DNA from 2 places in the Streptomyces sp. NPDC042102 genome. Region 2 is predicted to be linked to the other one. Evidence: predicted binding sites of a transcription regulator. Region 2 holds the regulator's gene; the other holds the start of a gene.
What was found. The regulator HrcA, encoded in region 2, represses chaperone genes, less so after heat shock. The targets are predictions, from matches to a motif close to TTNGCACTCNGNNNNNCNGAGTGCNAA.
Positions count from the first base shown of each region.

Region 1: groL (chaperonin GroEL) is a predicted target of HrcA. The motif match lies at 5,143-5,169, and genes of this name have one in related genera.

Region 1 covers NZ_JBVJDL010000013.1:18,930-34,188, forward strand. Annotated here, with positions in the region: gene ACZ6KO_RS31000 (Uma2 family endonuclease) at 1-95, shown strand, start outside; gene ACZ6KO_RS31005 (DUF4328 domain-containing protein) at 313-762, shown strand; one part of gene ACZ6KO_RS31010 (IS630 family transposase) at 810-1,387, opposite strand; one part of gene ACZ6KO_RS31010 (IS630 family transposase) at 1,387-1,888, opposite strand; gene ACZ6KO_RS31015 (phosphoribosylanthranilate isomerase) at 1,960-2,562, opposite strand; gene ACZ6KO_RS31020 (Uma2 family endonuclease) at 2,700-3,272, shown strand; gene groL (chaperonin GroEL) at 3,357-4,979, opposite strand; gene ACZ6KO_RS31030 (cold-shock protein) at 5,301-5,507, opposite strand; gene ACZ6KO_RS31035 (MoaD/ThiS family protein) at 5,891-6,169, opposite strand; gene thrC (threonine synthase) at 6,215-7,519, opposite strand; SAM riboswitch class I at 7,513-7,668, opposite strand; gene ACZ6KO_RS31045 (glucosyl-3-phosphoglycerate synthase) at 7,833-8,858, shown strand; gene ACZ6KO_RS31050 (alpha,alpha-trehalose-phosphate synthase (UDP-forming)) at 9,016-10,482, shown strand; gene otsB (trehalose-phosphatase) at 10,526-11,407, opposite strand; gene ACZ6KO_RS31060 (DUF3263 domain-containing protein) at 11,532-11,768, opposite strand; gene ACZ6KO_RS31065 (extracellular solute-binding protein) at 11,902-13,134, opposite strand; gene ACZ6KO_RS31070 (ROK family protein) at 13,409-14,341, shown strand; gene nagA (N-acetylglucosamine-6-phosphate deacetylase) at 14,341-15,259, shown strand, end outside.
Region 2 covers NZ_JBVJDL010000002.1:706,989-722,247, reverse strand. Annotated here, with positions in the region: partial or broken gene ACZ6KO_RS11325 (ComEC/Rec2 family competence protein) at 1-1,567, shown strand, start outside; gene ACZ6KO_RS11320 (YceI family protein) at 1,728-2,606, shown strand; gene ACZ6KO_RS11315 (hypothetical protein) at 2,618-2,860, opposite strand; gene holA (DNA polymerase III subunit delta) at 2,922-3,920, shown strand; gene rpsT (30S ribosomal protein S20) at 4,210-4,476, opposite strand; gene lepA (translation elongation factor 4) at 4,666-6,531, shown strand; gene ACZ6KO_RS11295 (AMP-dependent synthetase/ligase) at 6,819-8,708, shown strand; gene hemW (radical SAM family heme chaperone HemW) at 8,755-9,987, shown strand; gene ACZ6KO_RS11285 (DUF3097 domain-containing protein) at 10,110-10,907, opposite strand; gene ACZ6KO_RS11280 (MBL fold metallo-hydrolase) at 10,936-11,670, opposite strand; gene hrcA (heat-inducible transcriptional repressor HrcA) at 11,824-12,840, shown strand; gene dnaJ (molecular chaperone DnaJ) at 12,841-13,977, shown strand; gene ACZ6KO_RS11265 (nitronate monooxygenase) at 14,099-15,163, shown strand; gene ACZ6KO_RS11260 (16S rRNA (uracil(1498)-N(3))-methyltransferase) at 15,163-15,259, shown strand, end outside.

The sequences.
Region 1 (15,259 bases), on a different contig from region 2:
TGGACCCCGCTTTCGGGTACGGCGAGACCGTCAAGATCCCCGCCCCCGTCGGGATCACCCTGAACACCGAGGCCCTGAAGGACTTCGCCTCCTAGCCGCCCTGACGCCCTGACGCCCTGACCAGCGGAAACCGTATGGACTCCGGGATCGGGACCGGCATATCTTCTGCGGGCCCCCGCCCGCCCGGCGGCGGCCGTCCGCATGTCATCCGTTCCCGTGGGGGTCCACCGTCATGTCCTTCAGCCCGCCCGGCCCACCGCCGCCCGCGCAGCCGTTCCCGCAGCCCGGCCCGGCCCCGTACCCGGCCCCGTAGTGCCCACGGTCGTCGTCTTCATCATCTGGTTCCACCGCGTACGGACCAACGGCGGCATCTTCCGCCCCGACGCCTTCACCCTGGGCCGCGGCTGGGACATCGGCGCCTGGTTCGTCCCCGTGGCGAACCTGGTCCTGCCCTGCCGGATCGCCCTGCAGACCTGGCGGGCCAGCACCCGGCGCGGCCCCGACGGCTCCGACCGCACGGCGCCCGTCGCCCTGCTGATGTCCTGGTGGGCGCTCTGGGTCCTGGGGGCGATCCTGGGGCGTGTCTTCAGCCGGATCTACATGTCGGCCGACACCGTGGACGAGCTGCTCCCGGCGGGACGGCTCGGCATCGCCGCCGACCTCGTCACCATGGTCGCCGGCGTGCTCGCCATCCTCTTCGTCCGCAGGCTGACGGCGATGCAGAACACCATGGCGACCGAGGGCCCGTACGCGCGGGCCTGACGGGGCGGCCCGGACGCCCCCTCCAGGCCGCTACTGACTTCAGCTCGTCAGGGTGACGCTGGGTCGTCGAAGGTCAGGCCGGTGCCAGCTATGAAGCCGTCGAGGGTGTCGGGCCGGTACTGGAGGCGTTTGAGCCGGTTGCGGACGAGGACTTCCAAGCGGTCGAGGGCCATGACGGCGAGGTTGGCCAGGCTGCGCTTGATGTGCGCCCACACGCCCTCGACCGGGTTCAGATCGGGCGAGTAGGCGGGCAGCAGGAACACCGTCAGCCACGCCCGCTCGGCGACGAGGTCCCGCATCCTGCGGGAGACGTGGGTATTCAGCCGGTCCCAAACCAGCACGATCGGCGCCCTGACCAACTGATGGATGCCGTCGACCAGCGCAATGAAGTCCCGCTCGCCCATGCTGCGGCGCTTGCCCTTGCCCGCGGGATGGGTCCGCAAGCGGTGGCATAGCCGGGTGCGGGAGCCGGGCCGCATCGCTATCAGCCCGGCTACCGACAGTCGTCCCGAGCGGCGTCCGCTCACTGTCACGACCGGGGTGACGCCGCGCCGGCCCCAGGTGCGTCCCCGGGGCGGCCGTCGGGTGAAGCCGGCTTCGTCCTCGAAGCAGACGTAGCCCCCGCAGGCCGCCCGGGCCCTTTTACCTCCGCCCAGGTCGCCTCCTTCCACACGCTCACGGCCTGCTCATCACGCTCGGCGACCCGCCGTGCGGGAACCTGTGGGCTGAAGCCGAGCCGGTGCATCAATCGAGTGGCACCGGAGACGCTGTAGGAGACGTGGAACTTCCTGCCGATCAGCGTGGCCACCCTCGATGCGGTCCACACCTGGTTCTCCACCCAGCCGTGCGCAGCCGGACCCTGCTCCAGAAACCCCGCCAGCTTCTCCAGGCAGTACGGCGACAGCCGGCATCTCGATCCACTCGGGCCACGCGAGGTCAGAGCCGCGACTCCGCCGTCCCGCCACAGCTGGTGCCACTGGTAGGCCGATTTCCGGCTCACCCGCAGTTGGCGCGCGACCTCCACCGGCTTGATCTTCTGCTCGAACAGCTCAGCCGCCTGCATCCGCACGGTCTCACGGCGCTGACGTCCCACAACGGTCAGCCCGCCCCCATCCGCATATCTCACACACCACGGGATACAGCCACTGAGCCAAGCCCCTCAGCCACTTCGCGACGAATCACCCTGACGAGCTGAAGTCAGTAACCGCGGGCGGCCTCGACGAACGCGCGGATCAGATCCGGGGACTTCACCCCGCGCGCGCTCTCCACCCCGCTGGACACGTCCACACCCCACGCGCCGGTCACGGCGACGGCCTCGCGGACGTTGACCGGGGTCAGCCCGCCGGCGAGCAGCCAGTGGCCCTCGGGGGCGGTGAAGTCGGCGGAGCCCCAGTTCCACGGCTTGCCGGAGCCGGGGTCGGGGGCGTCGAGCAGCAGCAGGTCCTCGCCGTACTCGCCGCAGCGCCGGACGTGTTCGGCGGTGGCCCGCAGCAGGGTCCGGCCCTCGGCGCGCAACGCCTGGTAGTACTCCGGGCCCTCGTCCCCGTGCAGCTGCACGCCCCGTACGCCGCTCTCCTCGGCGAACCGCCGCACCTCGTCGACCGGCTGCCCGCGGAACACCCCGACGGTCAGCACGTGCGCCGGCACCCGCGCGGCCAGCCGCCGCCCGGTGACGGCGTCGACCGTACGCGGACTGCCGGGCGCGAAGACGAACCCGACGGCGTCGGCCCCGGCCGCGACGGCGGCGTCGACGTCGGCGTCGGTCCGGAGCCCGCAGATCTTGACGAAGAGATCACCCATGCCGTCCAGTCAACCAAACCAACCCGATCGAGGGGCGGCCCGTCTCGGCACCCGGGCACGGCCGCCCCTGCGCGGCTAGCCTGGAGTGAGCACGAGTTCACGCACAGCACGCCACGCGGAGGACAACGGTGACGATCATGGTCGAACGCCCCACACCGATAGAGCAGGCGGCACCGCCGACGTTCGAGACGCTCCTGCACACCGTCGCGGAGATGAACACACCACACGGCTTCAAGGCCGAGCTCATCCGGGGGAAGATCATCGTGTCGCCGTTCTCGAAGCTGCGCTACTCCAAGCGCATGCGCCATGTGCGTGAGCAGCTCCAGGCACACGTCCCCGAGGGACAGTTCGCCGACACGTCTCCCTTCCTGTTCCGGTTCGCGGCGGCAGAACGCGGCTACGGGCCGGACCTGTACGTCGCGGATGAAGCGGCTTTCGACGAGGACGGGCTGCACGCGGACGCAGCGTCGCTCTCGCTGGTCGGTGAGTTCACCTCCGTCTCCACCCGGGACGCCGACTGGAACGAGAAGCTGGACGTGTACGGCGCGCTCGTGCCCGTCTACCTGGTCATCGACATGCAGGAATCGGAGATCACCTGCTTCTGGGACCCTTCCCCGCAGGGCTACCGCTCCCGGACCACGGTGTCCTTCGGCAAGCCCCTGCAGATCCCCGAGCCTTTCGACTTCTCGCTCGACACCTCTGGCTTCTAAGGGCCGGCGAACGCCCGAGGGCGGCACCCCCCGTATGGGGAGTGCCGCCCTCGGTCGTAGAACAGCCGATCAGCGCGAGGCCAATCAGAAGTCCATGTCACCGCCCGGCATGCCGCCCGGAGCACCGGCCGCGGCCTTCTCCGGCTTGTCGGCGATGACGGCCTCGGTGGTGAGGAAGAGCGCGGCGATCGACGCGGCGTTCTGCAGCGCGGAGCGCGTGACCTTCGCCGGGTCGATGATGCCCTCGGCGATCATGTCGACGTACTCGCCGGTCGCGGCGTTCAGGCCCCAGCCCACGGTCAGGTTGCGGACCTTCTCCACGACGACGCCACCCTCGAGACCACCGTTGACGGCGATCTGCTTGAGCGGGGCCTCCAGGGCGAGCTTCACGGCGTTGGCGCCGGTCGCCTCGTCACCCGAGAGCTCCAGCTTCTCGAAGACCGCGGAGGCCTGGAGCAGGGCCACGCCACCACCGGCGACGATGCCCTCCTCGACGGCCGCCTTCGCGTTGCGCACGGCGTCCTCGATGCGGTGCTTGCGCTCCTTGAGCTCGACCTCGGTCGCGGCACCGGCCTTGATGACGGCGACGCCACCGGCGAGCTTCGCCAGGCGCTCCTGGAGCTTCTCGCGGTCGTAGTCCGAGTCGGAGTTCTCGATCTCGGCGCGGATCTGGTTGACGCGACCCTGAACCTGGTCGCTGTCACCGGCACCGTCGACGATCGTGGTCTCGTCCTTGGTGATGACGACCTTGCGGGCGCGGCCGAGCAGGTCCAGGCCCGCGTTCTCGAGCTTGAGGCCGACCTCCTCGGAGATGACCGTGCCACCGGTGAGGATGGCGATGTCGCCCAGCATGGCCTTGCGGCGGTCGCCGAAGCCCGGGGCCTTGACGGCGACGGACTTGAAGGTGCCGCGGATCTTGTTGACGACCAGGGTCGACAGGGCCTCGCCCTCGACGTCCTCGGCGATGATCAGCAGCGGCTTGCCGGACTGCATGACCTTCTCCAGGAGCGGCAGCAGGTCCTTGACCGAGCCGATCTTGGAGTTGACGATCAGGATGTACGGGTCGTCGAGGGACGACTCCATGCGCTCCATGTCGGTGGCGAAGTACGCCGAGATGTAGCCCTTGTCGAAGCGCATGCCCTCGGTGAGCTCGAGCTCCAGGCCGAAGGTCTGCGACTCCTCGACCGTGATGACGCCTTCCTTGCCGACCTTGTCCATGGCCTCGGCGATGAGCTCGCCGATCTGGGTGTCGGCGGCGGAGATGGAGGCCGTGGAAGCGATCTGCTCCTTGGTCTCGACATCCTTCGCCTGCTCCAGCAGGGCGCCGGAGACGGCCTCGACGGCCTTCTCGATGCCGCGCTTCAGAGCCATCGGGTTGGCGCCGGCGGCCACGTTGCGCAGGCCCTCGCGGACGAGCGCCTGGGCCAGGACGGTCGCGGTGGTCGTACCGTCACCGGCGACGTCGTCCGTCTTCTTGGCGACTTCCTTGACCAGCTCGGCGCCGATCTTCTCGTACGGGTCCTCCAGCTCGATCTCCTTGGCGATGGACACACCATCGTTGGTGATCGTGGGGGCGCCCCACTTCTTCTCAAGGACGACGTTGCGGCCCTTGGGGCCAAGGGTGACCTTGACGGCGTCGGCGAGCTGGTTCATGCCGCGCTCGAGACCGCGCCGGGCCTCCTCGTCGAACGCGATGATCTTGGCCATGTGAAGTGGTCCTCCCGGACTGGGGTGGATTGCCTTCGGACCGTGTGGCGCCCGCGACGGACGGCCTGCCTGCCCCGGCGGTTCCTTCCCACCGGGCCTGCGGGCCTCACCGACCCGGTCCTCGTCTTTATCACTCTCACCCGGAGAGTGCTAACGCCAATGATTAGCACTCGCCCCCCTCGAGTGCAAGCGGCTCCCGGGAAACGGACACGGTCCTGACGGCGGCGCCCGCGGACGGGGTCCGGGCACGCGAAGGGCCCGCACCCCCCTCCGGGATGCGGGCCCCTCGTACGTTGCCGGTGGTGGTCGATCGCGCCGGGACTAGCCGATGGCGAGCTTGACCATGTCCGCCTGCGGACCCTTCTGGCCCTGCGAGATCTCGAACTCGACCCGCTGACCCTCTTCAAGGGTGCGGTACCCGTCCATCTGGATCGCGCTGTAGTGGACGAACACATCCGCACCACCGTCGACCGCGATGAAGCCGTAGCCCTTCTCCGCGTTGAACCACTTGACGGTGCCCTGAGCCATGCCTAACTCCCCTATTACTGGCCCTTGCGCAGGACCGCACTTCGCGGTCCCGGGTCAGAACTTGCGCCGGAACGCCTCGACCGCGGCTGAATGTATCTGCACCAGTGCTGTCTGCAACAGGTCATTCCGACGAGAATTCTGGACACGCGGATACGCTGAAATCCAGTGAAAAGTTGGCATATTCCAGGGCAACTCGGACCCGGCATATCGCGCCAAAGCCCCATACCGCACGCGCACATTGACCCAATGTCGACCATGCCGCGGCGCCGCCATATGCGGCGGGCAAGAACAGGGCGTGGGACTTCCCCAACTCTACCGCGCCCAAGCAAGCAGAATTGCCCCCTCCGCTTTTGCGGAAGGGGCAATTCATATGCGTGCGCGTGTCAGCAGCCCCCGGCCACGGCGGGGATGATCGAAACACCCGCGCCGTCCGGCGTCACCGTCTGCAGACCGCCCTCGAAGCGCACGTCGTCGTCGTTGACGTAGACGTTCACGAACCGGCGCAGTTTGCCCTGGTCGTCCAGGACGCGCGCGGCGATGCCCGGGTGGTTCTTCTCCAGGGACTCGATGACCTCGGCCAGGGTCGCGCCCTCGGCGGGGACCTCGGCCTGACCGCCGGTGTACGTGCGCAGGATGGTGGGGATACGGACGTTGACGCTCATGGCGCTACCGCCTTTCCGTGGTGCAGGAGAGAGAGGAGAGGGGGATCAGGCCAGGCCGGCGGCGCGGAACGCGTCCAGGCTCGGGCGGATGGTGGCGGTCTGGCCGCTGTCGGCGGCGACCGCCTCCAGGGTCTTGAGGCCGTCACCGGTGTTCAGGATCACGGTGGTCAACGACGGGTCCAGGACGCCGTTCTCGATGAGCTTCTTCGTCACGCCCACGGTCACTCCGCCGGCGGTCTCCGCGAAGATGCCCTCGGCCCGCGCGAGGATCTTGATGGCCTCGACCACCTGCTCGTCGGTGACGTCCTCGACGAAGCCGCCGGTGCGGCGCGCGATGTCCAGGACGTAGGGGCCGTCGGCCGGGTTGCCGATGGCCAGCGACTTGGCGATGGTGTTCGGCTTCTGCGGGCGGACCACGTCCTGGCCGGCCTTGAAGGCGGTGGACACCGGGGAGCAGCCCTCGGCCTGGGCGCCGAAGATCTTGTACCGCTTGTCCTCGACCAGGCCCAGCTTGATGAGCTCCTGCAGCCCCTTGTCGATCTTCGTCAGCTGCGAGCCGGACGCGATCGGGACGACGATCTGGTCGGGCAGCCGCCAGCCGAGCTGCTCGCAGATCTCGTACGCGAGGGTCTTGGAGCCCTCGCCGTAGTACGGCCGCAGGTTGACGTTGACGAAGCCCCAGCCCTCGCCCAGCGGGTCGCCGATGAGCTCGGAGCAGAAGCGGTTGACGTCGTCGTAGTTGCCCTCGATGCCGACCAGGTCACCTCCGTAGACCCCGGCCATGACGACCTTGCCCTGCTCCAGGTCGTGCGGGATGAACACGCAGGAGCGGAAACCGGCGCGGGCGGCGGCGGCGCCGACGGCGCCGGCCAGGTTGCCGGTGGAGGAGCAGGACAGGGTCGTGAAGCCGAAGGCGCGGGCGGCCTCGACGGCGATGGCCACGACGCGGTCCTTGAAGGAGTGCGTCGGGTTGCCGGAGTCGTCCTTGACGTAGAGCTTGCCGGTGACGCCGAGCTCCTTGGCCAGGTTCTCGGCGTCGACGAGCTTGGTGAAGCCGGGGTTCAGGCTCGGCTTGGAGGCCACGTCGGCGGGGACGGGCAGCAGCGGCGCGTACCGCCAGATGTTGTTGGGGCCGGCCTCGATCGCGGCGCGCAGCGCCCCGGGGTCTCCGGCCGGGAGCTCGTAGGCCACTTCCAGCGGGCCGAAGCATTCGGCGCAGGCGAAGATGGGGCCGAGCTCGAAGCGGGTACCGCATTCGCGACAGGAGAGCGCGGTCGCGGGACCGAGGTCGACGGTGGTGGTGGTTCCGGCAGTCTGTGCAGCCATGACGGCGAGGCCCTTTCTCCTCATCTTCCTCGTGACGCACTTCGCCACGAGACGGATTTGGCACCTTCCCTAGCCGGGGACCTCGCTGCGTGTTGCGTACGCAGTCGCGAGAACCGACTGGAGGGTTGCCGGGGCTTCAACGGGCCGTTTCCCTCTGCCCCTCTGGATGAGCGGTATGGCACCGGGCATCGCGCTCCATGCGCGGGTCCGGGCGTTTATGCGCGAGGGCCCCCGACGTGCGAGGGTCCTTCGCGTTGTTCAAGACTGTAACTGAAGGGTCGGGCCGTTGAGACAGCCGTCCGATCCGCGAGATGGATCACACCGGGGAGTGCTGAAGGTGCTGGAAGAGGTGGAGCGCTGGCTGGCCGATCGCTCCTGGGCCGCCGCCGACCGACCGCTCGACCAGCTGGTTTCCGCGAAACGGGCAGCCGGGACGACGGTCAGCGTGGTGCTGCCCGCGCTGGACGAGGAGGCCACGGTCGGGGCGATCGTGGAGACGATCCGGCGGGACCTGATCGAGGCACTGCCCTTCCCTCTGGTGGACGAGCTGGTCGTGGTCGACTCGGGCTCGAGCGACGGCACCGCGAAGGTGGCCGCCGCGGCCGGCGCCCGGGTGGTGCACCGCGACGCGATACTGCCGCGGATCCCGGCGGTGCCGGGCAAGGGCGAGGTGCTGTGGCGCTCGCTGCTGGTGACGAGCGGCGACATCGTCTGCTTCGTCGACGCCGACCTGCGCGACTTCTCGTCGGTGTTCGTGTCGGGGATCGTGGGCCCGCTGCTGACCGAGCCGGACGTGCAGTTCGTCAAGGCGATGTACGACCGCCCGCTCGGCACGGAACCCGGCGGGCGCGCCCCCGGCACGGCTCCCGGCACGGCCCCCGGCCGGGGGGAGCAGGGCGGCCGGGTGACCGAGCTGGTCGCGCGCCCGCTGCTGAACCTGCACTGGCCGCGGCTGGCCGGCTTCGTCCAGCCGCTGGGCGGCGAGTACGCCGTGCGCCGCTCCCTGCTGGAGCGGCTGCCGTTCCCGGTCGGCTACGGCGTGGAGCTGGGCCTGCTGGTCGACGCCCTGCACACGGTGGGCCTGGACGCCCTGGCCCAGGTGGACGTGGGCGTACGGCTGCACCGGCACCAGGACGGTCTGGCGCTGGGCCGGATGGCGGCCGCGATCTACCGCACGGCGCAGCTGCGGCTCCCGCCCGGGCACTCCCCCGGCCCGCGCCGGGGGTACCCCGCCGTACGGCCGGAGCTGACGCAGTTCGAGCGCGGACCGGAGGGCTTCGTACCGCACACGTACCCGGTGGACACGCAGGAGCGGCCGCCGATGCTCGACATCGAGGAGTACGCGCCGCACCGCGTGGCGTGAGCGCGGCCGCCGTCGCGGGCTCCGTGGCACCCGTGGCCCGCGTGGCCCCGCGGCCGGCAGCGCCCGGCCGGCCCGGCCGGGAGTGGCGTTGGTCTCGCCGCGGCGCGGGCGGCGGAGCGGACGTTTGAGCGGGAGCGGCCCCGGCTAGGTTGGCCGCATGGCTTCCCAGGTACTCGTCGCCGCCAACCGCGGCCCGCTCACGTACGCCCTCGCCCCCGACGGCACCCTCGACGCCCGGCGCGGCGGCGGCGGTCTCGTCTCCGGCCTCTCCGCCGCCCTCGCGGAGCAGCCGGAGGCGCTGTGGATCTGCGCGGCCCTCTCCGACGCCGACCGCGAGGCGGTCCGCCGGGGCGTTTCCGAACCAGGCGTCCGGATGCTGGACATCGATCCCGCCGTCTACGACGACGCGTACAACGGCATCGCGAACTCGGTGCTGTGGTTCACCCACCACGGCCTGTTCGACATTCCGCGCGAGCCGGTCTTCGACACCGCCTTCCGGCACCGGTGGGACTCCTACGTCGCCTACAACCGGGCCTTCGCCGAGGCGCTGGCCGAGGAGGCGGCCGAGGGCGCGACCGTGCTCGTGCAGGACTACCACCTGGCCCTGGTCCCCAACCAGCTCCGCACCCTGCGCCCCGACCTGCGGATCGGCCACTTCTCGCACACCCCGTGGGCCTCGGCCGACCAGCTGGACGTCCTGCCCGACGAGATCCGCGCCGAACTGCTGTGGGGCATGCTCGGCGCGGACGTCGTCGGTTTCCACACCTGGGGATGGGCGAACCGGTTCCTGGCCGCGTGCCACCTGGAGGACGCCACCGGGATCGCCGATCCGCACTTCTCGGCCGGCCCGCAGGAGCGGTACGTCACGCAGGTGCGGCGCTCGGCGCCGCGCCACAAGCGGGCGGACGTGGTGGCGTACCCGCTGGGTGTGGACGGCGAGGACCTGCGGGCGCTGGCCGGCCGGCCGGAGGTCGACGAGCACCTGGCGGCCCTGCGGGCGGAGGCGGGCGGCTGCCGCACGATCGTGCGCGTGGACCGCACGGAGCTGTCGAAGAACGTGGTGCGCGGGCTGCTCGCGTTCCGGGAGCTGCTGGAGGTCTACCCGCAGTGGCGGGGGCAGGTCGTCCACTTCGTCTTCGCGTACCCCTCGCGGCAGGACCTGAAGGTCTACCGCGACTACACGGCGCGGGTGAGCGAGCTGGCGGAGGAGATCAACGCCGAGTTCGCCACGGAGGACTGGCGTCCGGTGCACCTCTACGTCAAGGACGACTTCGCGCGCTCGCTGGCGGCGTACCGGCTGGCGGACGTGGCCCTGATCAACCCGGTGGCCGACGGCATGAACCTGGTGGCCAAGGAGATCCCCGTGGTCTCGGACGCGGGCTGCGCGCTGGTGCTGTCGCGGGGCGCGGGGGCCTACGAGGAGCTGCGCGCCGACGCGTTGACGGTGAACCCGTACGACATCTCGGAAACGGCGGACGCCCTGCACGACGCCCTGTCGATGCCGGCGGAGGAACGCACGGCCCGCACCCACCGGCTGGCGGAGAAGGCGACGTCCCTCCCCCCGGCCGCGTGGTTCCGGGCCCAGCTGGCGGACGTCCGCGAGAGCGGCCCACGGCGGGGCTAGTACCTGTCCGGCCCTAGGCTCTGTCCGGCCCTGGCCCCGTCGCCTAGACCGGGTCGCCGTCGCGGGTGCGCAGTTCCTCGGCGAGGGCGGCGAGGAACGACGCCACCTCGCCCGGGCCCGACAGCACCAGGTCGGCGCGGGCGGCCAGTTCGGGGACCTCCGCGGAGCCGCTGCACACCAGCAGGCCGGGCAGGCCGTCCGTACGGCGCTTCTCGACCGCCGCGTAGGCGGCGAGGTCGCCGAGGTCGTCGCCCGCGTACAGGACGGCCCCGGCGCCGGTCTCGTCCAGGTACTCGGTGAGCGCGACGCCCTTGTCCATGCCCGGCGGGCGCAGTTCGAGGACGGCCCGGCCGGGCTCCACGATGAGCCCGTGGGCCTGCGCCAGTTCGGCCAGCGGCTCCCGCAGTGCCTCGAAGGCGGCCGCCGGGTCCTCGGCGCGGCGCGTGTGGACGGCCAGCGCCCGGCCCTTCTCCTCGATCCAGGTGCCCTGCCACGCACCGATGGAATCCAGGAACCCGGGCAGTTCGGCGCGCACGGCGGCGACGCCCGGGTGTTCGGCGGGGGTGTGGACGATGCCGCTGACCGCGTCCCACCGCTCGGCCCCGTAGTGGCCGAGGACCACCAGGTGTTCCAGGCCCGGCACGCCCGCGAAGCCGCCGTAGCGGACGGCGACCCCCGCCGGCCGGCCGGTGACCACGGCGACGGACGCCACCCGCGGCGCGAGCGCGGACAGGGCGGGGACGGCGTCGGGGTGGGCGCGGGCCTGGTCGGGGTCGGGGACGATGTCGGCGAGGGTGCCGTCGAAGTCGAGCGCCACCACGGAACGGCGTGGTGCGCGGAAGAGGGCCTGGAGTCCCTCGCGTCCCGCGGCGGTGGCGGGCACCGGCAGATGGTTGGGCAGGTCGTGCGGATGGCTGCTCCCCATGGCTACGACCCTACCGGCGCCGCCCGTCACCCGCCCAGCCCTTGACCAGAAGGACCGGGACCACCCTGGCAACGCCGGCAGCCGGCCCGGCGAGAGGCCGGGACGGGGCCCGGCGAGTGCGCCGCTACCGGCGGGCCCGCTGGGCCTCGCGGATACGGCGCAGACGGTTCACCGTGCCGGGGGCGTGCGCCAGGGCGCGCGGGTCGTCCATCAGCGCGTTGAGCAGCTGGTAGTAGCGGACCGGGGTCAGCCCCAGTCCCTCGCGTATCGCCCGTTCCTTGGCACCGGGACCCGGCCAGGTGCGCGCCTCGTACGCGAGCACGGCGGCCTCGGTCGCCGTCAGCTGCGCGTCGTCCGTCATACGGCCACATTAACGCCGGGCTCCGACAGCCCTCCGTGCCCCCGGACAGCCGTACCGGCGGCCCGGCCTCCGGGCCCCCGGGGCCGGAAGGCCCGACGGCCGGGCCCCGGGTCCGCCCCGGGCCCCGGAGGACTCAGTTGGCGTCGTTCGCGCGGGCCGATGTGGCGATCTCGCCCAGCGTGCGGGACGGCTGGCCGCCCGGGGCGACCGTCTTGCCGATGTTCTGCTTGATGCTCTCGCTCACGCCCGGCCAGGAGTTCTTGCCCGCCGGGTAGAGCCGCGAGCCCGGCAGGGCCTGGAGGAAGGTCTTCAGCGGGGCGCTGCCGCCGCCGGTGCTGGCGTTCACCGCGCGGAAGCCGCTGCTCGTGACCGGCAGCAGGTCGTACGCGCTGGTGAACGCGGTCTGGTTCTTCGCCTCGTACACGAAGTCCAGGAACTTGCCGGACTCCTTCCGGTGCGCGCCCTTGAACGCCATCATCCAGTCGGCGACGCCCATCGCCGGCTTGTCGGCGCCGTCGACCGTCGGCAGCTCGACCATGCCGAACCTGATCCCCTTGGCCGCGGCCTGCTTCATCAGCGTCGGGTGCCCGTTGAGCATCCCGACCTCGCCCTTGGCGAAGGCGTCGAACGCGGCCTGGCGGTCGAGGCGGGCCGGCTCGACCGGGCCGGTCAGACCCTGTCCGACCAGCTTGTCGCGCAGGAACTCGAGGGTCTTGACGTTCTCGGGGGAGTCGATCGCGTACGACTCCTCGCCGTCGGTGTAGCCACCGCCGCCCGCGAGCAGCCACATCATGGTCTCGGCCTGCGCCTCCTCGCGGCCCAGCGGCAGCGCGAAGGGGGTCGGGACGTTCGCGGCCTTCAGCTTCTTCGCGGCCGCCTCCAGGTCCGCCCACGTCCGGGGCTGCCAGGCGCGCCCGCCCGCCGTGATGCCGGCGTCGGCGAACAGCTTCTCGTTGTAGAACAGCAGCCGCGTGCTGGCCACGAACGGCATGCCGTACTGCACCCGCTTGACCTTGCCCGCGTCGGCGAGCGGCCCCAGGAAGTCGGCCTCGGTCTGTACGGAGAGCAGCTCGTCGGTGGTGTAGAGCTTCCCGTCGGCCGCGTACTGGGCGTACGCGCCGATCTGCGCGACGTCGGGCGCCTTGCCGGCCTTGACCATGTCCGCGACCTTGGCGTCCACCTCCGACCAGGAGTAGACGCTGACCTCGACCTTGACGCCTTTGTGGTCCTGCTCGAAGGCGGTGGCGAGGTCCTTCCAGTACTTCGCGGACGAGTTCGCGGGATTGTCGCCGTAGTCGGCCGCCACGACCCGCAGGGTCACCTCGTTGTCCCCGGAGAGGCCCAGGCTGCCGCAGCCCGACAGCATCACGGACAGCGACAGCACGGCGCCCGTCGCGGCCAGGCTCCGGTTCCGGCGGTTCCCGTGGTTCCGACGGCTTCGACTACGGCTTCCGGCCTTCACAGCTCTCTGTCCACCCCTGATTTGTACGTACGATGCACATAAGGTCTACACCACTTTGGCGGCCCGCCCACAACCGGAGGCCGGGCACCGCCCGGATTTTGTATGGCCACTCAACAAAGCCCCCCAATGGACTAGACCTTTCCCCGCCGAGCACGCGAGACTGTCCCCTGTGAAACCCGTGAAACACGTCATCGCCCTCGATGTGGGCGGCACCGGGATGAAGGCCGCCCTCGTCGCCGAGGACGGCGGCCTGCTGCACCAGGCGCGCCGCGCGACCGGCCGCGACCGGGGCCCCGACGCCGTCGTCGAGTCGATCCTCGGCTTCGCCGCCGACCTGCGCGCCCTGGGCGCCGAGCGCTTCGGCCTGCCCGCCGCGGCCGCCGGCGTCGCCGTCCCCGGCATCGTCGACTCCGAGCACGGGATCGCCGTCTACGCGGCGAACCTCGGTTGGCGCGACGTACCGCTGCGCGCCCTGCTCAGCAGCCGCCTGGGCGGCATCCCGGTGGCCCTCGGCCACGACGTGCGCACGGGCGGGCTGGCCGAAGGGCGCATCGGCGCCGGCCGCGGCGCCGACCGGTTCCTCTTCGTCCCGCTGGGCACCGGCATCGCCGGAGCCATCGGCATCGACGGGCGCATCGAGGCCGGCGCGCACGGCTACGCGGGCGAGATCGGGCACATCGTGGTCCGCCCCGGCGGCCCCGGCTGCGGCTGCGGGCAGCGCGGCTGCCTGGAGACCCTGGCGTCCGCCGCCGCCGTCTCGCGCGCCTGGGCGGCCGTCTGCGGCGATCCGGACGCCGACGCGGCCGACTGCGCCGCAGCCGTGCGGTCCGGCGACGAGCGGGCCCGGGAGGTCTGGGAGACGGCCGTCGGCGCCCTCGCCGACGGCCTGGTCACCGCCCTCACCCTGCTGGACCCGCGCACGCTGATCATCGGTGGCGGCCTCGCCGAGGCGGGGGAAACCTTGTTCACACCACTGCGGACGGCCGTCAAGGAGCGCGTGACGTTCCAGCGGCTGCCCGACATCGTTCCGGCCGCCCTCGGGGACACCGCCGGATGCCTGGGCGCAGGGCTGCTCGCCTGGGACCTACTCGCCACGGAGGTACCTGCCTGATGTCCCCAAGCGCACACAGCACCGTTCTCTCCGGCGCCAAGGTGGTGCTGCCCACCGGGACGGTCAACGGCGGGCGCGTCATCGTCGAGGGCTCCCGCATCGCGGGCAGCGCCCCCGAGGGGGCCGTCCTGGTGGACCTGTCCGGGCACTGGATCGTCCCCGGCTTCGTCGACATGCACAACCACGGCGGCGGCGGCGCGTCCTTCACCTCCGGCACGGCCGAGGAGGTCCTGCGGGGGGTACGCACCCACCGCGAGCACGGCACCACCACCCTGCTCGCCTCCACCGTCACCGGCGAACTGGACGAACTGGCCCGGCGGGCCGGGCTGCTGGCCGAGCTGACGCAGCAGGGCGAGATCGCGGGCATCCACTTCGAGGGCCCCTTCATCAACGCCTGCCGCAAGGGCGCGCACAAGGAGGACCTGCTGCGCGACCCCGACCCGGCCGAGGTCCGCAAGCTCGTCGACGCCGCCCACGGCGCGGCCCGGATGTTCACGCTCGCCACCGAACTGCCGGGCGGCCTGGACTCCGTACGGCTGCTGGCCGAGCACGGCGTCATCGCGGCGATCGGGCACACCGACTCGACGTACGAGCAGACCCGGCGCGCCATCGACGCGGGCGCGACCGTGGCCACCCACCTCTACAACGCGATGCCCCGCATGGAGCACCGCGCGCCCGGCCCGATCGCCGCGCTGCTGGAGGACGAGCGGGTCACCGTCGAGCTGATCAACGACGGCACCCACCTGCACCCGGCGATGCTGGAGCTGGCCTTCCACCACGCGGGCGCCGGCCGGGTCGCGCTGATCACCGACGCGATGGACGCGGCGGGCTTCGGCGACGGCGTCTACCACCTCGGTCCGCTGGAGGTCGAGGTCAAGGAGGGCGTGGCGCGCCTGGTCGAGGGCGGCTCGATCGCCG
Region 2 (15,259 bases):
GTTCCTGCTCATCGGACCGCCGGGCAGCGCCCAGTACGCCGAGCGGCGGGGCCTGGCACCCCGACTCGGGCTCTCGTTGCGGGCCACGGCGCTGGGCGGAGCGGCACTGACGCTGGCGTTCGTCGTGGTGTGCCGGCCCGAGCCGAGCGTGCTGCGGGCCGCGGCCTGCGGAGCGGTCACCCTGCTGGCGATCGGCAGCGGCCGGCGCAGATCCCTGATCCCGGCGCTGGCCGCGGCCGTGCTGCTGCTGGTGCTCTACGAACCCTGGCTGGCGCGCAGTTACGGCTTCCTGCTCTCCGTCCTGGCCACAGGGGCCCTGCTGACCGTCGCACCCCGGTGGAGCGCGGGCCTGCGGCGGCGCGGGGTGCCGCCCCGGCTCGCCGAGGGGCTGGCGGCGGCCGCGGCCGCGCAGGCGGTGTGCGCACCCGTGGTGGCGGTGCTCTCGGCCCGGGTGAGCCTGGTCGCCGTCCCGTGCAATCTGCTGGCCGAGCTGGCGGCGGGCCCGGCGACCGTGTTCGGGTTCGCGGCGCTCACCGTGGCTCCGGTGTACGCGCCGGCCGCCGAGCTGCTGGCCCGGTGCGCAGGGGTGCCGGCGGGGTGGATCGCGGGGGTGGCCCGGACCGGGGCCCGCTTCCCCGGGGCCGAGCTCGCCTGGCCGGGCGGGCTGACCGGCGGTGTGCTGCTGGCGGTGGTCACCGTGGTCGTCATCGGCCTCGCCGCCCGGATACGGCGCCACCGGTGGCCGTGTGCGGCGGCGGCCCTGCTGCTGCTCGTCGCCGTGCTGCGGCCCCCGCACCTCACCCGGGCGCTCACCGGCTGGCCGCCGCCCGACTGGAGTTACGTGCAGTGCGCGGTCGGCCAGGGCGACGCCGGAGTGCTCGCCGTGGGCCCCGGTACGGCAGTGGTGGTCGACGCCGGACCCGACCCCGCCCCGGTGGACGCGTGCCTGCGCAGCCTGGGCGTGCGTACCGTGCCGCTGCTGCTCCTGACGCACTTTCACGCCGACCACGTGGGCGGCCTGTCGGGGGTGTTGCGCGGGCGGTCGGTCGGCGTGATCCAGACCACCGGGTTGCGGGAGCCGCCCGGGCAGGCCCGGTCGGTGCACCGGGCGGCGGCGGCCGCCGGGGTCGCCGTGGTCGCGGCGGGACCGGGGGAGCGGCGCCGGGCCGGGAAGCTGGCGTGGGAGGTGCTGTGGCCACCGGCGGGCCTGTCGGGAGTCGGGCCTAACGACGCCAGTGTCACCCTTCTCGTCCGGACGGCCGGCCTCACCCTGCTGCTCCTGGGCGATCTCGAACCAGCCTCCCAGCGGGCCCTGTTGACGGCGCATCCGCAGCTGGGACCGGTGGACGTCCTGAAGGTCGCCCACCACGGCTCCGCGCACCAGGACCCCGGCCTCCAGGAACGGGTCCGGCCCCGGCTCGCGCTCGTGCCCGTCGGCGCCGGGAACCGCTACGGCCACCCGGCCGCGGGTACGCTCGCCCGGCTGCGGGCGGGCGGTGCGACCGTGCTGCGGACCGACAGGGACGGTTCGGTGGCCGTGACGGCAACAGGGGCGGGACTCAAGGCATTTCCGGCCATGGGCCGTCGTGCGGCCCGGCGGCCGAGGCCTCGCCACGCCGGATTTGCCCATCTGTTTTGCCCACAACTCGACAGCGTGATCGAATGCGTTTTCGCCAGAAGGGCCCAAGATAAAGCCCGAATCAACACAGCACGGGGGTGCATCCATCATGTTCGGTCGCCGACGGGGGTTGGAGACGGCCGGAACCAGTCCGCATACGTCCGCGACGCTGACGCTGCCGCCCACGGCGAAGCTGCTCAGCTGCCGGGTCCTCGACACCGTCCACCAGCCGGTCCGGCAGGCGCAGTTCGAGGTGACCGACCCGATCGGCCGGCGGATCGTCCGTGGCGAGACGGACCCCTACGGGGGGTTCATCGCCGCCGTGCCGGAGGGGGAGTACCGGCTTCTGGTCACGGCCGAGGGGTACGCGCCGTTCCACGGGGCGACGCTGGTCGGCGACGAGGCCCAGCCGGGTACGGCGGAGATCGTGCTGGACCCGGTCGAGCCGCCGCTGCTGCCGCAGCCCGGTCACTGGGAGCTCGACCCCGGCCACTCCTCGATCGCGTTCTCGGCCCGGCACATCGGCCTGGCGCGGATCAACGGCCGGTTCACCACGTTCGCGGGCGCGGTCCGGATAGCGAGCCGCATGGAGGACTCCTCGATGCACGTGGTCATCAACGCGGCGAGCATCGACACGGGGCTGCGGATGCGCGACGACCATCTGCGTTCCGCCGACTTCCTGGACGTCTCCCGCCACCCGACGGTGGAGTTCTACAGCGAGCGCTTCATCCACCGCAGTGGCAGCCGCTGGGCCGTCGCGGGCGCCCTGACCCTGCACGGGGTCAGCCGCTCGGTCACCCTGGACACCGAGTACCTGGGCACCGGCACGGGCCTGGAGGGCGAACCCCGCGCGGCCTGCCGGGCCACGGCCCGCCTGAACCGCGAGGACTTCACCCTGAACTGGCAGTCCACGCTGGCCCAGGGCATCGCGGCGATCGGGTCGAGCATCCAGGTCGAACTGGACGTGCAGATCGTCCACAAGGCCTGACGGGCCGCGGCCTACGGGGCTTCGAGCCAGCCCTCGTACTCGGCGGCGAGGCCGTCCAGGGCCGTGGGGTCGAGCCGGGCCGCCGGGTCCTCGACGACCACCAGCCACTGGGCGTCCTCGGCGTCGTCCTCGCCGGCCAGGGCGTCGCGGACCAGCTGGGGTTCCTCGGCCAGGCCGAAGCGGTCCACGGCCTCGTCGGCGACCTCCTCGGCGGCGTCGCGGTCGGGCAGGACCAGTACATGTCGCACATTCACGCGACCATTGTCGGGTACGGGGCGCGGGGGAGTGTCGGTGCGGCGTGGGATGCTGGACGCGATGGCCACCAGGAAGAACTCCACCGACGATCCGCTCGCCCCGCTCACCCTCGCGGTGGGGCAGGAGGACCTGCTGCTCGACCGCGCCGTGCGGGAGGTGGTGGCGGCCGCCCGTGCCGCCGACGCCGACACGGACGTGCGCGATCTGAACCCCGAGCAGCTCCAGCCGGGCACGCTCGCCCAGCTGACCAGTCCCTCGCTCTTCGCCGAGCGCAAGGTCGTGGTCGTGCGCAACGCGCACGACCTGTCCGCGGACACGATCAAGGACGTCAAGGCGTACCTCGGCGCGCCGGTCGAGGAGATCACCCTCGTCCTCCTCCACGCGGGCGGTGCCAAGGGCAAGGGTCTGCTGGACGCGGCCCGCAAGGCCGGCGCGCGGGAGGTGGCCTGCCCGAAGATGACGAAGGCCGGCGACCGGCTGGCGTTCGTACGCGGCGAGTTCCGCACGCTGGGCCGTTCGGCCACGCCGGAGGCCTCGCAGCTGCTGGTGGACGCGATCGGCAGCGATCTGCGCGAGCTGGCGAGCGCGGTGGCGCAGCTGTGCGCGGACGTCGAGGGCACCATCGACGCGGGCGTGGTCGGCCGCTACTACACGGGCCGGGCCGAGGCCTCCAGCTTCGAGGTGGCCGACCGGGCGGTCGAGGGCCGCGCGGCCGAGGCCCTCGAAGCGCTGCGCTGGGCGCTGGGCACCGGTGTGGCCCCGGTGCTGATCACCAGCGCCCTCGCCCAGGCCGTCCGGGCCATCGGCAAGCTGGCCTCCGCCCCGCGCGGGGCCCGCCCCGGTGATCTGGCGCGCGACCTCGGCATGCCGCCGTGGAAGATCGACCGGGTCCGCCAGCAGATGCGCGGCTGGTCGGCGGACGGCGTCGCGGACGCCCTGCGCGCGGTCGCGGAGGCCGACGCGGGCGTCAAGGGCGGCGGCGACGACCCCGAGTACGCGCTGGAGAAGGCGGTGGTCGCGGTGGCCCGCGCCGCCCGCCCCCGCCGTCCGGCCCACTGACGGTCCCGCCCACTGATGGTCCTGGGCGCTGACGGTCCTGGGCGCTGACCGTTCCGGGCGCCGGCGCCGGTGCCCAGGATCGTGGCGGGCTGCCGTGGTCCGCCTACGTACCCCCGTCCGGGTACGCGAAGGCCCCGGGCGCCGTCCTGGGGAAGGGCGGAGGCCGGGGCCTTCGGTTACTTCTGGTGTGTCGCGCCCGCGTGGCGAACGCTTCGTGCGCGGCACGGGGGCCGGTCAGGAGCGGGAGAGAGGGCCCGCTGGTTCCTCACCGGCGATTCACATCGAGAGCTCAGCCCTGGAGGGTGGCAACCTTGGCAGCCAGCGCCGACTTCTTGTTGGCGGCGGCGTTCTTGTGGATGACACCCTTCGAGACGGCCTTGTCGAGCGCACGGGCGGCGGCGCGGGAAGCCACAGTGGCCTTCTCGACGTCACCGGCGACGACGGCCTCGCGGGCCTTGCGGATCGCGGTCTTGAGCGACGACTTGACGGCCTTGTTGCGCAGGCGCGCCTTCTCGTTGGTCTTGTTCCGCTTGATCTGGGACTTGATGTTCGCCACGAAAGAGCCTTTTCAGGTTCAGAGATTGATCTTCGGATTGCGTCCCGACAGCTGAGAGGGCATACGAGACACAGCTGCCCAGGCTACCAGGCGTCCATTGGGCGGCCCAAACCGAGCGCACTCGCCCAGTCATGGGACCATGGATGTCTGCGTAACGTTCCGACTGCGACCCGAGAATCAGGACACTGCGTGCCCGCGACCCCTAGCCACGTGCCCGAGCCGAGCCGTACCGACCCGGCGCTGATCCGCAATTTCTGCATCATCGCGCACATCGACCACGGCAAGTCGACGCTCGCCGACCGGATGCTCCAGCTGACCGGCGTCGTCGACCAGCGGCAGATGCGCGCCCAGTACCTCGACCGCATGGACATCGAGCGTGAGCGCGGCATCACGATCAAGTCGCAGGCGGTCCGTCTGCCGTGGGCGCCCACGGCAGGCCCGGGCCAGGGCAGCACGCACATCCTGAACATGATCGACACCCCGGGCCACGTGGACTTCACCTACGAGGTCTCCCGCTCGCTGGCGGCCTGCGAGGGCACGATCCTGCTGGTGGACGCCGCCCAGGGCATCGAGGCGCAGACCCTCGCCAACCTGTACCTGGCGATGGAGAACGACCTCGCGATCGTCCCCGTCCTGAACAAGATCGACCTGCCGGCCGCCCAGCCGGAGAAGTTCGCCGAGGAGCTGGCGAACCTGGTCGGCTGCGAGCCCGACGACGTCCTGCGGGTCTCCGCCAAGACCGGCCTCGGCGTGGACGCGCTGCTCGACCGCGTCGTGGAGAAGGTCCCGGCGCCCGTCGGCGTCAAGGACGCCCCGGCCCGCGCGATGATCTTCGACTCGGTCTACGACTCGTACCGCGGCGTGGTCACCTACGTCCGCGTGGTCGACGGCCAGCTCAACAAGCGCGAGCGCATCCGGATGATGTCCACCGGCGCGACCCACGAGCTGCTGGAGATCGGTGTCTCGTCCCCGGAGATGACCCCGGCCGACGGCATCGGCGTCGGCGAGGTGGGTTACCTCATCACCGGCGTGAAGGACGTCCGCCAGTCCAAGGTCGGTGACACCATCACCAGCCTGCACAACGGCGCGACCGAGGCCCTGGGCGGCTACAAGGACCCCAAGCCGATGGTGTTCTCGGGCCTGTACCCGCTGGACGGCTCGGACTACCCGGACCTGCGCGAGGCCCTGGACAAGCTCCAGCTCAACGACGCCGCGCTCGTCTACGAGCCCGAGACCTCCGCCGCGCTCGGCTTCGGCTTCCGCGTCGGCTTCCTCGGCCTGCTCCACCTGGACGTGATCCGCGAGCGCCTGGAGCGCGAGTTCGGCCTCGACCTGATCGCCACCGCCCCCAACGTGGTCTACCGCGTGGTCATGGAGGACGGCAAGGAGATCACGGTCACCAACCCGAGCGAGTTCCCCGAGGGCAAGATCTCGGACGTGTTCGAGCCGGTCGTGCGTGCCACGATCCTCGCGCCCACCGAGTTCATCGGCTCGATCATGGAGCTGTGCCAGACCCGCCGCGGCACCCTCCTCGGCATGGACTACCTCTCCGAGGACCGCGTCGAGATCCGCTACACCCTCCCGCTCGCGGAGATCGTCTTCGACTTCTTCGACCAGCTGAAGTCCAAGACCCGCGGCTACGCCTCCCTCGACTACGAGCCCACCGGCGAGCAGGCCTCCAGCCTGGTCAAGGTCGACATCCTGCTGCACGGCGACAAGGTGGACGCCTTCTCCGCCGTCTGCCACAAGGACGCCGCCTACGCCTACGGCGTGCGCCTGGTCGCCAAGCTGCGCGAGCTCATCCCGCGGCAGGCCTTCGAGGTGCCGGTCCAGGCGGCCATCGGCTCCCGCGTCATCGCCCGCGAGACCATCCGCGCCATCCGCAAGGACGTCCTCGCCAAGTGCTACGGCGGTGACATCTCCCGTAAGCGGAAGCTGCTGGAGAAGCAGAAGGAGGGCAAGAAGCGCATGAAGATGGTCGGCTCCGTGGAGGTCCCCCAGGAGGCCTTCATCGCGGTGCTCTCCAGCGACGAGTCCAGCGGCAAGAAGAAGTAGCCGCAGCAGCACAGGAGTAACCGGAATCGGTACGAACGGGCCCCCGCGCACACGCGCGGGGGCCCGTTTCGTTATGAACCGGCCGCTCGCCGACCCTTACGCACCGGCAGGAGGGCCTCTAGTCTGATCACTGCTCGATGGTTACTCGCCAGTTTCAAGCCCCGCCTGGTTCAACCCCGCCTGGTTCAAGCCCCTGCCGCAGATCAGCCCGGTGCAGATCAGCCCGGTCTGCAACCTGCCAGTCCCCACGCCCACGCCCTGCCGCGTGGACCGGTCCGGAGGATGTCGTGAGCGACACACAGTCCCTTGTCGAGAATCGCCCGCCCACCGTGGCGACCGTCTTCCTTGAGCGCGTCGCGGCCACCCCGGACGCCGAGGCCTACCGGTATCCCGTACCGGCGGCCTCCGGTCAGGGGCCGGACGAGTGGCGGTCGCTGAGCTGGGGCCAGGCGGCCGAGCGGGTGTTCGCCATCGCCGCGGGCCTGGCCGAGCTCGGTGTCCAGGCCGAGGAGCGCGTCGCGCTCTCCTCCGGGACCCGGGTCGAGTGGATCCTCAGCGACCTGGGCGTGATGTGCGCCGGCGCCGCGGTCACCACCATCTACCCGAGCACCAACGCCGAGGAGTCGGCGTACATCCTGTCCGACTCCGAGGCGCGCGTCCTGATCGCCGAGGACGCCGCCCAGCTCGCCAAGGCCCGCGAGCACCGCGGCGCGCTGCCCGAGCTGCGCCACGTCGTGGTCATCGACGCCGCGGACGTGGTCGCGCAGGACGGTGACCCGGAGGGCTGGGTGCTCTCCCTCGCCGACCTGGAGGCGCTGGGCAAGGAACACCTCGCCAAGCACCCCGCCGCGGTCAAGGACCGCGTCGCGGCCATCACCGCCGACCAGCTCGCCACCCTCATCTACACCTCCGGCACCACCGGGCGCCCCAAGGGCGTCCGCCTGCCGCACGACAACTGGTCGTACATGGCCAAGGCCACCGTCGCCACCGGCCTGATCACCAAGGACGACGTCCAGTACCTCTGGCTGCCGCTGGCCCACGTCTTCGGCAAGGTGCTCACGTCCGGCCAGATCGAGGTCGGTCACGTCACCGCCGTCGACGGCCGCATCGACAAGATCATCGAGAACCTGCCGGTCGTGCAGCCGACGTACATGGCGGCCGTCCCGCGCATCTTCGAGAAGGTCTACAACGGGGTCGCGGCCAAGGCCCGCGCCGGCGGCGGTGCCAAGTACAAGATCTTCCAGTGGGCCGTCGGCGTGGCCCGCGAGTACGCCAAGGTCACCCAGGACAACTTCCGCCGCACCGGCAACGCCACCGCGCCCTTCGGCCTGTCCACCAAGCACAAGATCGCCGACGCGCTCGTCTACTCCAAGCTCCGCGAGGCCTTCGGCGGCCGGCTGCGCGCCGCCGTCTCCGGCTCCGCCGCGCTGGCCCCCGAGATCGGCTACTTCTTCGCCGGCTCAGGCATCCACATCCTGGAGGGCTACGGCCTGACGGAGTCCAGCGCCGCCTCCTTCGTCAACCCCGGCGAGGCCTACCGCACCGGCACCGTCGGCAAGCCGCTCCCCGGCACCGAGGTCCGCATCGCCGACGACGGCGAGATCCTGCTGCGCGGCCCCGGCATCATGCAGGGCTACCACAACCTCCCCGAGAAGACCGCCGAGGTCCTGGAGGCCGACGGCTGGCTGCACACCGGCGACATCGGTGAGCTCTCGCCCGACGGCTACCTGCGCATCACCGACCGCAAGAAGGACCTGATCAAGACGTCCGGCGGCAAGTACGTCGCCCCGGCCGAGATCGAGGGCCAGTTCAAGGCGATCTGCCCGTACGTCTCCAACATCGTCGTGCACGGCGCCGACCGGAACTTCTGCTCCGCGCTGATCGCCCTCGACGGCCCCGCGATCCTGGGCTGGGCCGCCGAGCACGGCCTGGAGGGCAAGACCTACGCCCAGGTCGTGGCCGCCCCCGAGACCACCCGCCTGATCGAGACCTACATCCAGACCCTCAACGAGGGCCTCCAGCGCTGGCAGACGATCAAGAAGTTCCGGCTGCTCCCGCGCGACCTCGACGTCGAGCACGGTGACCTCACCCCCAGCCTGAAGCTGAAGCGGCCCGTCGTCGAGCGCGAGTTCAAGGCCCTGATCGAGGAGATGTACGAGGGCGCCCGCGAGGCGTGACGTTCGACGCGTCCACCACGGCCGGGCGGTGCGGGACAATGGGCGCATGCCTTCCGCACTGCCCGACGGTGAACCCATGCCCGAGGACGGCTCCCTGCCGTCGTCCGCCCTTGCGGGCGCGGGGAGCCGTCCGCTCGGCTTCTACCTGCACGTTCCCTACTGCGCGACGCGCTGCGGGTACTGCGACTTCAACACCTACACGGCCACCGAGCTGCGGGGCACCGGGGGCGTGCTCGCCTCCCGCGAGAACTACGCCGACACCCTGATCGACGAGATCCGCCTCGCCCGCAAGGTCCTGGGCGACGACCCCCGGCCGGTACGCACCGTCTTCGTCGGCGGCGGCACGCCCACCCTGCTGCCCGCCGCCGACCTGGTGCGGATGCTCGCCGCGCTGCGCGCGGAATTCGGGCTGGCCGACGACGCGGAGATCACCACCGAGGCCAATCCGGAGTCGGTCGGTCCGGCGTACCTGGAGGAGCTGCGGGCCGGCGGCTTCAACCGGATCTCCTTCGGCATGCAGAGCGCCCGCCAGCACGTGCTGAAGGTGCTCGACCGCACCCACACCCCCGGCCGCCCGGAGGCGTGCGTGGGGGAGGCGCGGGCGGCGGGCTTCGAGCACGTCAACCTCGACCTGATCTACGGCACGCCGGGCGAGTCCGACGACGACTGGCGCGCCTCGCTCGACGCGGCGATCGGCGCGGGCCCCGACCACGTGTCGGCGTACGCGCTGATCGTGGAGGAGGGTACGCAGCTGGCGCGGCGGATCCGCCGGGGCGAGGTCCCCATGACGGACGACGACGTGCACGCCGACCGCTACCTGATCGCGGACTCCGTGCTGGCGGACGCCGGGTACCAGTGGTACGAGGTGTCGAACTGGGCGACGTCCGAGGCGGGCCGCTGCCTGCACAACGAGCTGTACTGGCGCGGCGCCGACTGGTGGGGGGCGGGACCGGGCGCGCACAGCCACGTCGGCGGCGTGCGGTGGTGGAACGTGAAGCACCCCGGCGCGTACGCCGCGGCGCTGGCCGGCGGGCGCTCGCCGGGGGCGGGGCGGGAGCGGCTGTCGGACGAGGACCGGCGGGTGGAGCGGATCCTGCTGGAGCTGCGGCTGGCGGAGGGGGTGCCGCTGGCGCTGCTCGCGCCTGCGGGGCTCGCGGCGTCCCGGCAGGCCCTGACCGACGGTCTGCTGGAGGCGGCGCCGTACGCCGAGGGGCGGGCCGTGCTGACCTTGCGGGGGCGGTTGCTGGCGGACGCGGTCGTGCGGGACCTGGTCGACTGACGGGGGCGCTGGGCCGTGGGGCCGCGGGGCCGCTGCGCGGAGCCTTTCCCCCACCCCGCCCCTTCCCGTAACCGGGGGCAAGCCCCCAGACCCCCGATACGTGCGGTCGCGCCCCGCCGGCGTCACGCCGTCACGTGGTCGATCAGGTGTTCCACCGGGCCCAGGAGGGTGGGTTCCAGGTCCTTGTAGGACGTCACGTGGGACAGGATCCGCTTCCACGCGGCCCCCGTGTTCTCCGGCCAGCCCAGGGCCCGGCAGATGCCCGTCTTCCAGTCCTGGCCCGGGGGGATCACCGGCCAGGACCCCAGGCCCAGCGACGACGGCTTCACCGCCTGCCAGATGTCCACGTACGGGTGGCCCACCACCAGGACGTCCGGGCCCGCGACCGACGCCGCCAGGCGGGACTCCTTCGAACCCGGGACCAGGTGGTCGACCAGGATGCCCAGGCGGGCGTCCGGGCCCGGGCGGAAGTCCGCGACGATCGCCGGGAGGTCGTCCACCCCGGACAGGTACTCCACCACCACGCCCTCGATGCGCAGGTCGTCGCCCCAGACCTTCTCCACCAGCTCCGCGTCGTGGCGGCCCTCCACGTAGATCCGGCCCGCCCGGGCCACGCGCGCCCGCGCCCCGGGCACCGCAACCGAACCGGAGGCCGTGCGGGCCGGGCCCGCCGGCCTCGGAGCGGGGCGGACCAGCGTCACCACCGCGCCGTCCAGCAGGAAGCCCCGCGGCTCCAGCGGGAAGACCCGGCGCTTGCCGAAGCGGTCCTCCAGGGTCACCGTGCCGGCCTCGCAGGCCACCACCGCCCCGCAGAAGCCCGTAGCGGCCTCCTCGACCACGACGTCGGGGTCGGCCGGCACCTCGGGCACCGCCCGGGGACGCTTCCACGACGGGGTCAGGTCCGGTGAGTACTCGCGCATCCGCCCGACAGTAGGGACAACCGCCGCCCTAGGAAGGTGACACGCCGAAACGCGCGGCCAGTGTGTCGCGTTGCGCACGCACGAAGCCCGCGGAGACCACCGCTCCGTGACCGGGCACGTACAACGCGTCCTCGCCGCCCAGGGCCAGCAGCCGGTCCAGGGCCGCCGGCCACTGCGCCGGCACCGCGTCCGGGCCCGCCATCGGTTCGCCCGACTCCTCGACCAGGTCCCCGCAGAAGACGACTTCCGCGACATCGGGGGGATCGGGCACGAACACCGCCAGGTCGTGGCGCGTGTGCCCGGGGCCGACATTGGCCAGCAGCGCCTGTACGCCGCCCAGGTCGAGCGTCCACTCGCCCGACACCGAGTGGCGGGGCAGGACCAGCAGGTCGGCCGACTCCGTGGCGTCCTCCTCCGGCAGGCCGTGCCGGACCGCGTCCGCGCGCAGCGCCTCCCGCTCCAGCCGCAGCAGCGTGTCCAGCCCCACCGCCCCGAAGACCTCCGCCCCCGAGAACGCCGCCCCGCCCAGCACATGGTCGAAATGGCCGTGCGTGAATGCGATATGGGTCACGCGCCGGCCGGTGATCCGCTCCGCCTGGGCCCGCAGTACGGCCCCCTCGCGCACCGACGAACCCGGGTCGATCAGCAGGACCGATTCGTCCCCGACCACCAGTCCCACCGTGCAATCCCACACCGGAAGGCGGCGCCGGCCGGTCCGCGCGGTGATCCGCTCCCAGCCGGCCTCTTCCCAAGCGACGTCCATACCGCGACGCTACCGTGACCGGCGCGATGGGCAGCGGCCCTTGCTAGGTGTATGCCTGCCCGCCGTACACTGACCGGGGGATCTCTGGCACTCACCTGCACCGAGTGCCAGACGCAGGCCGAAACCGAACCGAACGAGCTGGAGGTGCGCGCGATGCTCAGCGAACGCAGACTCGAAGTGCTGCGCGCCATCGTCCAGGACTACGTCGGGACGGAGGAGCCCGTCGGCTCCAAGGCGCTCACCGAGCGGCACAAGCTCGGCGTCTCGCCCGCCACCGTGCGCAACGACATGGCCGTGCTGGAGGACGAGGGCTACATCGCCCAGCCGCACACCAGCGCCGGCCGGATCCCCACGGACAAGGGCTACCGCCTCTTCGTCGACCGGCTGGCGGGCGTCAAGCCGCTGTCGACGCCCGAGCGCCGGGCCATCCACAACTTCCTGGACGGGGCGGTCGACCTCGACGACGTCGTCGGCCGCACCGTACGGCTGCTGGCGCAGCTGACCCGCCAGGTCGCGATCGTGCAGTACCCGTCGCTGACCCGTTCCACCGTGCGCCACGTCGAGCTGCTGGCGCTCGCGCCGGCCCGTCTGATGCTCGTCCTGATCACGGACACCGGCCGGGTCGAGCAGCGCATGGTGGACTGCGCCGCGCCGTTCGGCGAGCAGTCGCTGGCCGATCTGCGGGCCCGGCTCAACAGCCGCGTCGTCGGCCGCCGGTTCGCGGACGTGCCGCAGCTGGTGCAGGACCTCCCCGAGTCGTTCGAGAGCGATGACCGCGGCACGGTGTCGACCGTGCTCGCGACCTTGCTGGAGACGCTGGTGGAGGAGACCGAGGAACGGCTGATGATCGGCGGCACCGCCAATCTCACCCGCTTCGGACATGATTTCCCCCTGACCATCCGGCCCGTGCTGGAGGCGCTCGAGGAGCAGGTCGTGCTCCTCAAGCTGCTCGGCGAGGCCAACGAGTCGGGGATGACCGTACGCATCGGCCACGAGAACGCGTACGAGGGACTGAACTCCACGTCCGTCGTCTCGGTCGGCTACGGTTCGGGCGGCGAAGCAGTCGCCAAACTCGGCGTGGTCGGACCGACCCGCATGGACTACCCCGGAACGATGGGAGCGGTACGCGCAGTGGCACGTTACGTCGGACAGATCCTGGCGGAGTCGTAAGTGGCCACGGACTACTACGCCGTTCTCGGCGTGCGCCGCGACGCATCGCAGGACGAGATCAAGAAGGCCTTCCGGCGGCTCGCACGCGAGCTGCACCCGGACGTCAACCCCGATCCCAAGACGCAGGAGCGTTTCAAGGAGATCAACGCCGCGTACGAGGTGCTGTCGGACCCGCAGAAGAAGCAGGTCTACGACCTCGGCGGCGACCCGCTGTCCTCCTCGGGCGGCGGCGGCGCGGGCGGTTTCGGGGCCGGCGGCTTCGGCAACTTCTCGGACATCATGGACGCGTTCTTCGGTACGGCGTCCCAGCGCGGCCCGCGCTCGCGCACCCGGCGCGGTCAGGACGCGATGATCCGTCTGGACCTGGAGCTGGACGAGGCCGCGTTCGGCACCACCAAGGAGATCCAGGTCGACACGGCCACCGTGTGCACGACCTGCTCCGGCGAGGGCGCCGCCCCCGGCACCTCGGCGCAGACGTGTGACATGTGCCGCGGCCGCGGTGAGGTGTCGCAGGTGACCCGGTCCTTCCTGGGCCAGGTCATGACCTCGCGCCCCTGCCCGCAGTGCCAGGGCTTCGGCACCGTGGTCCCGACCCCGTGCCACGAGTGCGCGGGCGACGGCCGGGTCCGCTCCCGCCGCAACCTCACCGTCAAGATCCCGGCCGGCGTCGAGAACGGCACCCGGATCCAGCTCGCGGGCGAGGGCGAGGTCGGCCCCGGCGGCGGTCCCGCTGGCGACCTGTACGTGGAGATCCACGAGCTCCCGCACGCGGTGTTCCAGCGGCGCGGCGACGACCTGCACTGCACGGTGACGATCCCGATGACGGCGGCCGCGCTGGGCACGAAGTGCCCGCTGGAGACGCTGGACGGCATGGAGGAGGTGGACATCCGCCCGAGCACCCAGTCCGGCCAGTCCATCCCGCTGCACGGCCGTGGCGTGACCCACCTGCGCGGCGGCGGTCGCGGCGACCTGATCGTCCACGTCGAGGTGCAGACCCCGAACAAGCTGGACGCCCAGCAGGAGGAACTGCTGCGCCAGCTGGCCAAGCTGCGCGGTGAGGAGCGGCCGATGGGCCAGTTCCAGCCGGGTCAGCAGGGCCTGTTCAGCCGGTTGAAGGACGCGTTCAACGGCCGTTGACGGACGCGTTCGACGGCCACTGGCAGACGCGTTCGACGGCCGCTGACGGCGGGCCGCCGTGGATTATGCCAGGCGAATGCCACGATTCGGCCTGGTGCGGTGGACATGGCACGATGCGGTCATGTCCACCGCACTGAACGGTCTTTCCCCGTATCCGATCGTGCAGGCTCCCATGGCGGGCGGCGCCTCGTGCCCGCCGCTCGCCGCCGCCGTGTGCGAGGCGGGCGCGCTGGGCTTCCTGGCCGGCGGCTACAAGACCGCCGATGGCATGTACCAAGAGGTCAAACGGCTGCGGGGGCTCACCCGGCGGCCGTTCGGCGTCAACCTGTTCCTGCCGCAGACCGCGTACGTCGATCCCGCCGCCGTCGAGGCCTACCGCGGGCAGCTCGCGGGCGAGGCCAGCTGGTACGAGACCTCGCTCGCCGCCGATGACATCGTTGGCACGTGCGACGACGGCTACGACGCCAAGCTCGCCATCCTCCTCGAAGACCCGGTCCCGGTGGTCTCGTTCACCTTCGGCTGCCCCACCCCGGCGGCCCTGGCGAGCCTGCGCGCGGCGGGTACGTACACGGTGGTGACCGTGACCTCCGTCGAGGAGGCGCGCACCGCGCAGGCGGCCGGCGCGGCCGCCGTGTGCGTCCAGGGCATCGAGGCCGGCGGCCACCAGGGCACCCACCGCGACGACCCGCACGCCGACGGGACGGGCGTCGGGCTGCTGGCCCTGGTCGCACAGGTGCGGGAGGCGGTCGCGCTGCCCATCGTCGCGGCCGGCGGCCTGATGCGCGGTTCGCAGATCGCGGCGGTGCTCGCGGCCGGCGCGGAGGCGGCGCAGCTGGGCACGGCGTTCCTGGCCTGCCCGGAGTCCGGGGCGCACGCGCTGCACAAGAAGGCGCTGACGGACCCCCTGTTCGTCCGTACCGAGCTCACCCGGGCGTTCTCGGGCCGGCCGGCCCGGGGGCTGGTCAACCGGTTCATGCGCGAGCACGGACCGTACGCGCCGGCGGCCTACCCGCAGGTGCACTACCTGACGGCGGGCCTGCGCAAGGCCGCCGCGGCGGCCGGGGACCCGCAGGGCATGGCCCTGTGGGCGGGCCAGGGCCACCGGCTGGCGCGGGTGCTGCCGGCCGGGGAACTGGTAGAGGTGCTCATGGCCGAGCTGGCCGAGACCCAGATGAGGAGCGTGTGATGACGGCCCCGGTGTTCGTGGTCGAAGAGGTGCCCGCGGGGCCGGAGTTCGTGCTGGAGGGCCCCGAGGGCCGGCACGCGGTGTCGGTGAAGCGGC